Regions from separate parts of the Nesterenkonia flava genome, predicted to be linked through region 2. Evidence: riboswitches for the same ligand, from Rfam matches in the RefSeq annotation. Region 2 holds a riboswitch; each other region holds the start of a gene.

Region 1 (3,266 bases), on a different contig from region 2:
GTAGGAGACTGAGATGACGGCGTCGTGGGCCTCGAGGAACTCGGCGACCTTCTGAGCGTTGAAGACATGGCGTTCAACTCGCAGTGAGAGCGTCTCCAGGCCGAGGTTGATCTCGAAGGCGTTGTGCGGGGAGAGCGAGGGGCCTACATCGCGCAGCAGCTGCACGCGTGCTTTGAGGATGTAGGAGAGGTTCACGCCGAAAGCGCCACCCTCACCCAGGTCGTGGCCGAAGACGAGCCCGTGATAGCTCTCATCCGGCTGGTTGAAGCCGGGGAAGCGCTCCGGGTAGGCGGTGTAGTCGAAGCGGCCGGAGTCCACGATGACCCCGGCGATCGCGGTGCCGTGGCCCCCGAGAAACTTGGTCGCCGAGTGCACGACGACGTCGGCACCGTGCTCGATGGGACGCAGCAGGTACGGGGTGGGCAGCGTGTTGTCCACGATCAGGGGTGCCCCGTATTCGCGGGCGATGGCCGAGACATTCTCGAAGTCCAGGACATCCCCACGGGGGTTGGCCACACTCTCGGCGAAGAACGCCTTGGTGTTCTCGCGGATCGCGGCCCGCCAGGACTCTGGACTGTCGGGGTCCTCGACGAAGCTGACCTGCACACCCAGCTTGGGAAGGGTGTGCTTGAAGAGGTTCTGGGTGCCGCCATAGAGCGAGGGGGAGGCCACGATGTGGTCCCCGGCCTCGGCCACGTTGAGGATCGCCAGGGTCGTGGCAGCCTGCCCCGAGCCCACGGCCAGAGCCCCGACGCCGCCCTCCAGCGCGGCAATCTTGTTCTCCACCGCCTCGACGGTGGGGTTTCCGATGCGGCTGTAGATCGGCGCCACCTCCTGCAGCCCGAAGCGCTTGGCGGCGGCGTCGGTGTCCGGAAAGACGAACGAGGTGGTCTGCTGGATCGGCAGGGCGCGGGCGCCGCTGACCGGATCCGGGGCGACGCCGGCGTGAATCTGCTGCGTCTCAAACTGCCAGGCGGGGGTGGAATCGCTCATGGATGCTCCTTGGGGTGTCTGTGGTCGCCGTCTCGTTTCACCGGTGACGACGCCGATGCTATGCCTTCGGAGGGGATTCCGGTAGAGGGGCGTAATGTTCATACATACGACTGGCATTCGACGGGGAAGGGGAAGAAGCCCTGATGTTGGGGTGAATAAATCGCGTGCATGCCGTAATATGTTCACAGCGATCACGAGTACCGGTTCACTTAAGGCTCTGGCTGACCGGTCGGCAACCCTTCCGCGGTGATGGGGTGCCCCAGATGACGATCCGGCCGCAGGCAGACCGCCTGAGGGCAAGCACGGCTCACAAAGGAGCGCAGCATGTCTGCGACAGCACACCCCAGACCCTCCAGCCACTCACGGCAGGAGCCTTCCTGTTTCAGCACCCGGCAGATCCATCACGGACAGGGATCGCGCGCCGGTGCCGCGGACTCCACAGCGACCCCGGCGGTGGGCGTAGTGCCCCCGGTGCACCTGGCGGCCGCCTATGAATTCACCAGTCTGCGTGACGCTAGAGAAGCCTTTGCTCAGCGGGAGCCGGGATTCACCTACGCACGTACCGGAAGCCCCACCGTGGCTCTCCTGGAGCAGCGCCTCGCAGCCCTGGAGGGTGGTACCGGCGCCGTGGCCACCGCCTCGGGGCAAGCCGCGATCGCGCTGACGCTTCTGGCTCTGGCGGGGCGCTCGGGGCAGAGCGCAGACGGCCTGCCCCATCCAGGGGTGCCCGCCGGGCACGTGGTGGCCTCCTCCCGGATCTACGGCGGAACCGCGGATCTGCTCAACGACTCGCTGGCCGAAGCGGGTATCACCGTCACCTGGGCGGACCCGCACGCCCCGGACGAATGGGAGCGCGCGGTGGATGGGCGCACACGGGCGCTGCTGGTGGAGTCCATCGGCAACCCGCACGGCGACCTTCCGGATCTGGCGGCGCTCGCCGGCCTCGCCCGCCGCGGCGGCATACCGCTCGTGGTGGACAACACCCTGGCAACGCCGTACCTCTTCCGGCCGGGAGAGCACGGAGCGGACTTCGTGGTGCACTCCACCACCAAGTACCTCACCGGCAACGGCACAGCTCTGGGCGGGGCGGTGGTGGACACCGGGCGATTCCGTCCCGAGGCTGACCCTGCCCGCTGGCCCCAGTTCACCGCCGGACTGCCGCGATTCGGCGGGGTGCCGCTGACCCAGCGCTACGGTGACGGGGCGGTGCTACACCTGATTCGCGCCAAGTATCTGCACGACCTGGGACCCTGCGCCGCTCCCTGGAATGCCCAGCAGACCCTCGAGGGGATCGAGACACTGGATGTGAGGATGGATCGCCACTGTCGAGTAGCCGAAGAGCTAGCTCGACGCCTGCAGGACCATCCGGGTGTGGCGCGAGTCCGGCACCCCAGCCTGCCGCAGGACCCCAATGCCGCAGTGGCGGCTCGCGACTTCCCCCGAGGCACCGGCGCGGTGCTGTCCTTTGAACTCGCCGCCGGCCCCTCAGAGGTGGAGCGCTTCATCGATTCTCTGCAGCTCATCAAACTGGCCGCGAACATCGGTGACAGCCGCACCATGGTCGCCCATCCGGCGTCGATGACCCACTGCAGGCTCTCCGAAGCGCTGCGTGAGGCCGGCGCCATCACTGAACAGACCATCCGCCTCTCCGTGGGGCGCGAGGACGTAGAGGACCTGTGGCGCGACCTCCGCCAGGCCTTCGACCGCGCCGGACTGACCGAAACGCAGAACCACCATCTGACCACGCAGGACGGCGCCGCAGAGGCACTGAAAGAGGTGAGCCGCTGATGACGCTGATTCCTGAGACCCCCACCCGCTCCGTCCCGGCTGCGCCGCGGCCGTCGATGCGGCTCCGGCCGGGCTTCGCCACCGAAGCCGTGCATGCCGGTCAGGACCCTGATCCGCTCACCGGCGCGGTCATTCCTCCGATCTACCAGACCTCGACCTTCACTCAGCACGGTGTCGAGACGCTGAAGAACGGGTACGAGTACTCCCGCGGCGGCAACCCCACCCGCAACGGCTTCGAAGCGCAGTTGGCCGCCCTGGAGGGCGGAGGAGCCGCGTTCGCCTTTGCCTCGGGAATCGCCGCCGAGGATGCCTTCCTGCGTGCGGTCCTGCGTCCGGGAGACACGGTGATTGCTGCGGCGGAGACCTACGGCGGCACCCACCGGCTGCTGACCCAGATCTACGCCCGCTGGGGTGTGCGCACGGTGTTCGTGGATCCGAGCAGTCCCCGGGATCTGGAGCGCGAGCTGGACTCCGACCCCACGGTG
Region 2 (3,266 bases):
TGGACGTCGTCGTCGCGCTGGGCCGGATCCGGGTGGGCGAAGAGCCGCAGGTAGCTGAACAGTGCACCGGTGAGGTAGCCGCCGGTGGTGTGGACCAGGCCCTTGGGCTTGCCGGTGGTGCCCGAGGTGTACATGATGAACAGCTCGTTCTCCGCGTCGAAGAACTGCGGCTCGTGTACCGGTGAGGCGGTGTCCACCACCTCGTGCCACCACACGTCGCGGCCCAGGCCGTCGCCGGTGAGGTCGGTGTCGGTCCAGTTGATCTCGCTGCCGGTGCGGCGCAGCACCAGCACGTGCTCCACCGTGCCGCCGGCGTCCACGGTCAGCCCGGCCACGGCGGCATCAGCATTGGCCTTGACCGGCACGGCGGCACCGCGGCGGTACTGACCATCGGTGGTGACCAGCAGCTTGGCTCCGGTGTCCTCCACCCGGAACCGCAGCGCCTCGGCGGAGAACCCGCCGAAGACCAGCTGATGGACCGCACCGATCCGGGCGCAGGCCAGGGTGATGACAATGGTCTCCACGAGCACCGGCAGGTAGATGACCACCCGGTCACCGTGCCCCACGCCTAGCGATTCCAGCGCATTGGCGGCCCGATTAACCCGCTCCTGCAGGTCCGCATAGGTGACGTCCACCCGGTCTCCGGGCTCTCCTTCGAAGTGCAGGGCCACCTTCTGACCGCGCCCGGCGGCTACGTGGCGGTCCACGCAGTTCACCGCGGCGTTGAGCCGCCCGCCCTCGAACCAGCGCATGTCCGGGCCCCGGCGGGCCTGGCGGCTGGGCGGGGTCCAGGAGTGGGTGGTCTCCCACGGGGTCTCCCAGTCCAGCAGGGTCGCAGCCCGCGCCCAGAAGTCCAGGCGAGCGTCGTCGTCGTGCTTCTCGGGTTCTGGCCAGGCGTGCACATCGGCGTACAGCGGATCAATCCGCTCCACGGCGGCCTGCTGCATCTGATCGTTCGCGGCATAGCGCAGGGTGGCGCCAGGGTGGTCGGGGGTGCTGCTCAATGTTCTCCCATCGTTTCTGGCGGTAGCACCTTGTCACCGGCGTGGGATTCCACGGGTGAAGGTTGCTGCGGTGTCAAAGAGCCAGATCTCTCGACCGCTCGGGATGGTGGATCGCCTCAACAGTACGACGACGTCTCTTGCCTCATCAAACAGCGCCCGGCGAACTCTGCGATAGATGACGCTGAATGACAGCTCAATGTTCACGATTTGGTTCACTGCGGCGGATGGAGGCTACAGTGTGAACAGCTTTGACCATCCAGAGCGACTGAGAGACCTGGCTCGAAGACGTCGCAGCAACCCCCTCTTTGAGGGTCGGTGCTAACGCCAGGAACGATGGAGGAATACAGAATGTCTCTTCCCCTGCCCGCCCACCGTTCCCTGCCCGTTCCGCAGGCGCTCGCCGAGGCGATCAGCGCCGCCGGCGAGGGCGCACTGGCCCGCGAGCTGAACCGGACGCTTCCCACCGAGGAGATCCGCCGCCTGGCCGCCGAGGGCATCGGCCGCCTGCGCGTACCGGAGTCCCTCGGCGGGCTGGGCCTGAACTGGGTGCAGACCACCGAGGTGCTCGTGGAGCTGGCCGCTCAGGACAGCAACATCCCCCAGGCCATCCGCGGCCACCTGGCCATCCAGGAGGATGCGCTGTGGAACGGCGAGGGCCACGACGGTGCCCGCCGGTGGCTCGAGCGGCTGGGCCGCGGCGAACTGGCCGGCAACGGCTGGACCGAACCGGGCAAAGGTGCCTTCCACCGCTCCGGCACCGTGGTCTCCCAGACCGAGCAGGGCCCGGTGGTCAACGGCGTGAAGTACTACACCACCGGGTCGATCTTCGCCGACTGGCTGGACATCACCGCCCGCGATGAGGAGGGCAACGAACTCGGCGTGCTCGTCGCCCGCGAGCAGCCCGGGGTCACCATCAGCGACGACTGGAACGGCATGGGTCAGCGCACCACCGCCTCCGGTTCCATGGTGCTGAAGGACGCCGAGGTCGCCGAGTATGAGCTGCGGCTGCTCAGCGACCGGTTCCCCTACCAGACGGCGCTCTACCAGCACGTGCTGCTCATCGTGCTGGCCGGCATCGCCGAGGCTGCCGCACGCGACATCGCCGCCGCCCTGTCCACCCGCAGCCGCACCTACACCCACGCCAACACCGCGACCCCCAGCACCGACCCGCAGCTGCTCCAGGCCGTGGGGGAGGTCGACGCCGTCGCGCATCTGGCCCGGGCCCAGGTCCTGGAGACCGCACGTCTGCTCGACGCCGCCTTCGCCACCCGTGAGGCCGGCGACCAGACCCAGTTGGCGGCCGCGAACGAGATCGAGCTCGCCACCGGTCGCGCCCAGGTGGCCCTCCACAAGCCCATCCTGGAGGCCACCGCGCGGATCTTCGACGCGCTGGGCGCCTCCGGCACCGACCGCTCCAAGGGGCTGGACCGGCACTGGCGCAACGCCCGCACCGTGACCAGCCACAACCCCTGGGTCTACAAGGCCCGCATTGCCGGGGACTATCGCGTCAACGGCACCGAACCCGTGCGGCTGTGGAGCGTCGGCGAGCCCGACACCACCACGGCCTGAGAAGGAGTCCTCCATGACTGAGACAGCACAGCCTGAGACCACCCAGACCGAGACAGCACAGCCCGGCACAGCCCAGCCCGGCACTGCACCGACCGAGACAGCAGCAGCCGGCACTCCGCGCTCGCACTGGGACGACGCCGGCGTCGCTACCGCCCAGGAGCTTGCGCATTGGAGCGCGATCGCTGAGCAGGTGGCCGAGACCCTTGCGGCCGACGCCATCGAGCGCGACCGCGCCAACCAGACCCCACACACCGAGGCCAAGCTCCTTAAGGACTCCGGCCTGGTGACCCTCCTGGTGCCTCAGGAGTTCGGCGGAGGAGGTGGCCACTGGTCCACCGCACTGACGGTGGTGCGCATCCTGGCCCGCGCAGACGCCTCGATCGCCCAGCTGCTGGCCTACCACTACGTCAACGAGGGCAATATTGTCTTCACCATCACCGACCCGGCCGAACGTGAACGGTGGTTCCGCGCCACGGTGCAGGGCCAGTGGATTTGGGGCGACTCGGTCAACCCCACCGACCCCGACCTGACCCTGGTGCCAGAGGGCGAGGGCTGGGTGCTCAACGGCAAGAAGCGCTACTCCACCGGCTCCGCCGTCGGCGACGCTCTGCTGGTCAACGCCCGCATCACCGCCGGTCCGGAGGAGGGTCGCATCCTGGCCTTCGTGCTGGAGAACGGACGTGAGGGCGTGAC
Region 3 (3,266 bases), on a different contig from region 2:
TGCCGGTGCGCGTGCTGGTGCTCACTGCTGGCCTCCTGCCAGGGCCGGGGCGTAGCGGTTGACGGCCTGGTTCAGCCCCAGCCGCTGCCGCAGGGTGAGGGGCGTTTCCGGAGCGGCTGCCAGAACGCCGGCGCTGCGCAGGGCCGGAAGCAGAAGCTCAGAGATGGCCGCCACGTCTTCCTGGTGCTCGGCGGGTTTTAGCCGCACGCCGTTGAAGCCAAGATTCCGGTAGGTGCTGATGGCCTCCACAGCGCCTGCCGGGTCAGTGACGAGAGCGCCGTCATCGAAGTCGCCTGCGGACTCGGCGAGACTCTCCAGAGTCTCCCAGCGCCCTCGGGCCTGCGGCAGCGAGTCCTCCAGAAGCACGGGCAGATCGGCATAGACCTTCAGCGGGGGAAGCCTTCGGGCGAAGAGTGCCTCAACTGTGCGGACCTCCTCGAGAAGCTGTTGTGCTCGTCCGGGGGAACCGGGCTGGAGGAACAGGATGTCTGCACTGGTGGCCGCTGCTTTGATCACCGGTTCGCTCTGTCCCTTGTAGGCCACGGGAAGCTGTCCCTGCGGCGGGCGCGGTGTGATGGAGGGAGCCTTGACCGAGAAACGGCTGCCTTCGTAGTTGATGTAGTGCAGCTTCTCGCGGTCAATGAAGCGGCCGGAGGAGACGTCGCGGATCTCAGCGTCGTCCTCCCAGGAGTCCCACAAGCGGCGGACGACGTCGACCACCTCCTCCGATTCGGCAAAGAGTGCCGCGGCCCGGGAAGCGGAGCCTTCAGGATGGAGCTGCGGATCGGGGTGGCCTCGCCCTACCAGCTGGGCCTCAACATCGGTGATCGAGACCTCGACCTGCCATCCGCCGCGGCCGGTGCTGATGTGATCGAGGGTCGCCAGGTTCTTGGAGACGTGAAACGGCTCGGTATGGGTAGTTGTCAGAGTGGGAATCAGCCCGATGCGTTCGGTGCGGGCTCCCAGCCAGGAGGCCACTAGCGAGGTATCGAGCCGACCCCTGCGGTGCAGTCCCAAGGAATCCTCAAAGGTGACGAAGTCGGCCTCTCCGCGTTCTGCGACCACGGCGAGCTGGCCCCAGTACTCCGCGGTGAAGATCTCCGCCGTGTCGGCAATCCTGAACCAGGAACCGGGATGCCAGCCGGTGTCCCGCAGGCTGATGCCCAGATGAAAGCCGCCGTCGGCGGCGTCTGACAGTGATGTGCTGCTCATTGTGGCCTCCGTAGTGTTCACACTTGCTCCTGCGTGCGCAGGAGCCTTGTCATCACCTGGAGCACCCCACTGTGAAAGAGGGTTGCTGTCCGGCCAGCCAGGGCTTTCCACCGGAACTCGTGACACTGTCACGCTAACACCGTTGGCGTGAACATAAAATAAATATTTCGGTTTATGTACGCGGGGCCTTTGCATCCCATGACTCGGCCAGCAGCTCATAGGAGCGCAGTCGCGCCGCAGGGTCGTGGGTGATGGTGCTGATGAGCAGTTCATCGGCGCTCGTGGCGCGCTGGAGAACCCGCAGGTGCTCGATGACCTCTCCGGGCGTGCCCACGAACCTGGTCCGTACGCGGTCCTCCACCAGGCGGCGCTGGTCCCCGGTGAGGGCTGCAGCCTCACCGGGGCGGGGATAGGGGATGGCGCCTTCGCCGCTGCGGATGCTGTGCACCCATGTGTCGTAGCCGTGAGCCAGGCGCTCGGCCTCGGTGTGAGAATCCGCCACGAGCACCTCTGCTGAGACCATCACGGTGGGGCGCTCCAGGTGCTCGTGCGGAACAAAGTGGGAGCGGTAGTGCTCGACGGCGTCGAGGGCGTTCGAGGGGGCCACGTGATAGTTGGCACCGAAACGCAGACCCCTCCTTCCGGCCGCCTCCGCCGATTCGCCGGCAGAGCTGCCCAGCACCCAGACTTGCGGCGTGCCGTCCGTGTCCTGGGTGGCATCGGGCAGAGGCGAGCCGCTGACCTGCGCCGTGTGGTCTAAGAAACTGCGGACCTGGTCAATGAACTCAGCGTAGGGAGGGCTATCCGCGGGCGGGGCAAGCAGCTCGGCCGTTGCGGCGTAGCGCTCGGAAGCAAGCAGGTGACTCAGGTCCGGCGCCGCGGGAAGTAGTAGTCCCTCCGTGCTGATGCGGTCTCGGGCCGCATGGGTAAGCGGCTGTGTCGGAGGCCTGCCTCGCGGGGTGTGCGCGGAGGCGGACCCTGCAGAGGGCCTCTTGCCGTGGGGCGGACGTCGCACCGGACTGCGCCCCAGGCCCAGATCAATCCGACCAGGCAGGGCAGCCTGAAGCAGGGAGAACTCCTCTGCGATGCTCAGCGCGCTGCGGGCTCCGGCCAGTACGGCTCCGGAGCCTACGCGGAGGCGAGTGGTCACACTTCCGGCCAGGGCCATCACGAGCGCGGGGGAGTAGCCCATTACCCCGGGATTGAGGTGATGCTCGCCGAACCACAGGCGGTGGTACCCGTAGTCCTCGGCCCGGCGCGCCAGCTCCAGGCTGGCGGCCATCGCCTCCTCCGGTCTCTGGCCGGCTGATCGCGGGACTAGATCAAATACGTTCAGCACAGTGTTCACGCGTATGCTCCTGGAAACGGTCGTTTCCCTGAACATATACCAACGCCGTCGGCACGCGTCGGCGTTGTGTCACACGGCGTATTAACTCAGCAGAGCGTTCACCTGCGGAGCGGCCAGCATGTGATGGGTCACCATCGCGGCGGCGCCCAGCACGCCCGCTCGGCCGCTGGTCTGCGTACCCACGATCCGCAGGTGCTGAGTGGCGAGCGGCAGGGAGCGGGAGTAGACGGTCTCCCGGATGCCCGCCAGCAGGTGCTCCCCGGCCGTGGCCACCACGCCCCCGATGACGATGACGGAGGGGTTGAGCAGGTTGACGCAGCCGGCCAGCACGGAGCCGACGTCCCGCCCGGCCTGCCGCACGGCCCGCACGGCCTCGGGCTCACCGTCGCGCACGAGCTCCAGCAGCGCCGCGTGGTCGGGCACGTCCAGGCCTGATGTGCGCAGTCGTGCGGCGATCGCCGGACCTGAGGCAACCGCCTCGAGGCAGCCGCTGTTGCCGCAGGTGCACGGGGCATCATCGCCCCCGGGTACTGCGATGTGCCCCAGGTCTCCGGCGGCTCCTTGAGCGCCGTGCTGGAGGTGGCCGTCGCTGATGATGCCCGAACCGATGCCTGTGGCGATCTTCACGAACATCATGTGATCCACCTCCGGGTGGACCATGGTGTGCTCACCCAGGGCCATGGTGTTGACGTCGTTGTCCACCAGC

Evidence for each region. A riboswitch is a leader RNA that binds a small molecule or an ion and turns the genes downstream of it on or off. The one in region 2 is predicted to bind S-adenosylmethionine.
Region 1: another riboswitch for S-adenosylmethionine. It lies ahead of RH857_RS03520 (O-acetylhomoserine aminocarboxypropyltransferase/cysteine synthase family protein); the one in region 2 lies ahead of RH857_RS10620 (acyl-CoA dehydrogenase family protein).
Region 3: another riboswitch for S-adenosylmethionine. It lies ahead of RH857_RS03560 (LLM class flavin-dependent oxidoreductase); the one in region 2 lies ahead of RH857_RS10620 (acyl-CoA dehydrogenase family protein).

What each region holds. Positions count from the first base shown of each region.
Region 1 is NZ_JAVKGT010000006.1:57,881-61,146, forward strand. It holds gene RH857_RS03515 (bifunctional o-acetylhomoserine/o-acetylserine sulfhydrylase) at 1-993, opposite strand, end outside; SAM riboswitch class IV at 1,183-1,302, shown strand; gene RH857_RS03520 (O-acetylhomoserine aminocarboxypropyltransferase/cysteine synthase family protein) at 1,318-2,781, shown strand; gene RH857_RS03525 (cystathionine gamma-synthase) at 2,781-3,266, shown strand, end outside.
Region 2 is NZ_JAVKGT010000029.1:13,493-16,758, reverse strand. It holds gene RH857_RS10625 (acetate--CoA ligase) at 1-1,004, opposite strand, end outside; SAM riboswitch class I at 1,009-1,114, opposite strand; SAM riboswitch class I at 1,254-1,344, shown strand; gene RH857_RS10620 (acyl-CoA dehydrogenase family protein) at 1,353-2,573, shown strand; gene RH857_RS10615 (acyl-CoA dehydrogenase family protein) at 2,587-3,266, shown strand, end outside.
Region 3 is NZ_JAVKGT010000006.1:69,904-73,169, forward strand. It holds gene RH857_RS03555 (NtaA/DmoA family FMN-dependent monooxygenase) at 1-25, opposite strand, end outside; gene RH857_RS03560 (LLM class flavin-dependent oxidoreductase) at 22-1,212, opposite strand; SAM riboswitch class IV at 1,227-1,337, opposite strand; gene RH857_RS03565 (LLM class flavin-dependent oxidoreductase) at 1,385-2,596, opposite strand; gene RH857_RS03570 (ROK family protein) at 2,642-3,266, opposite strand, start outside.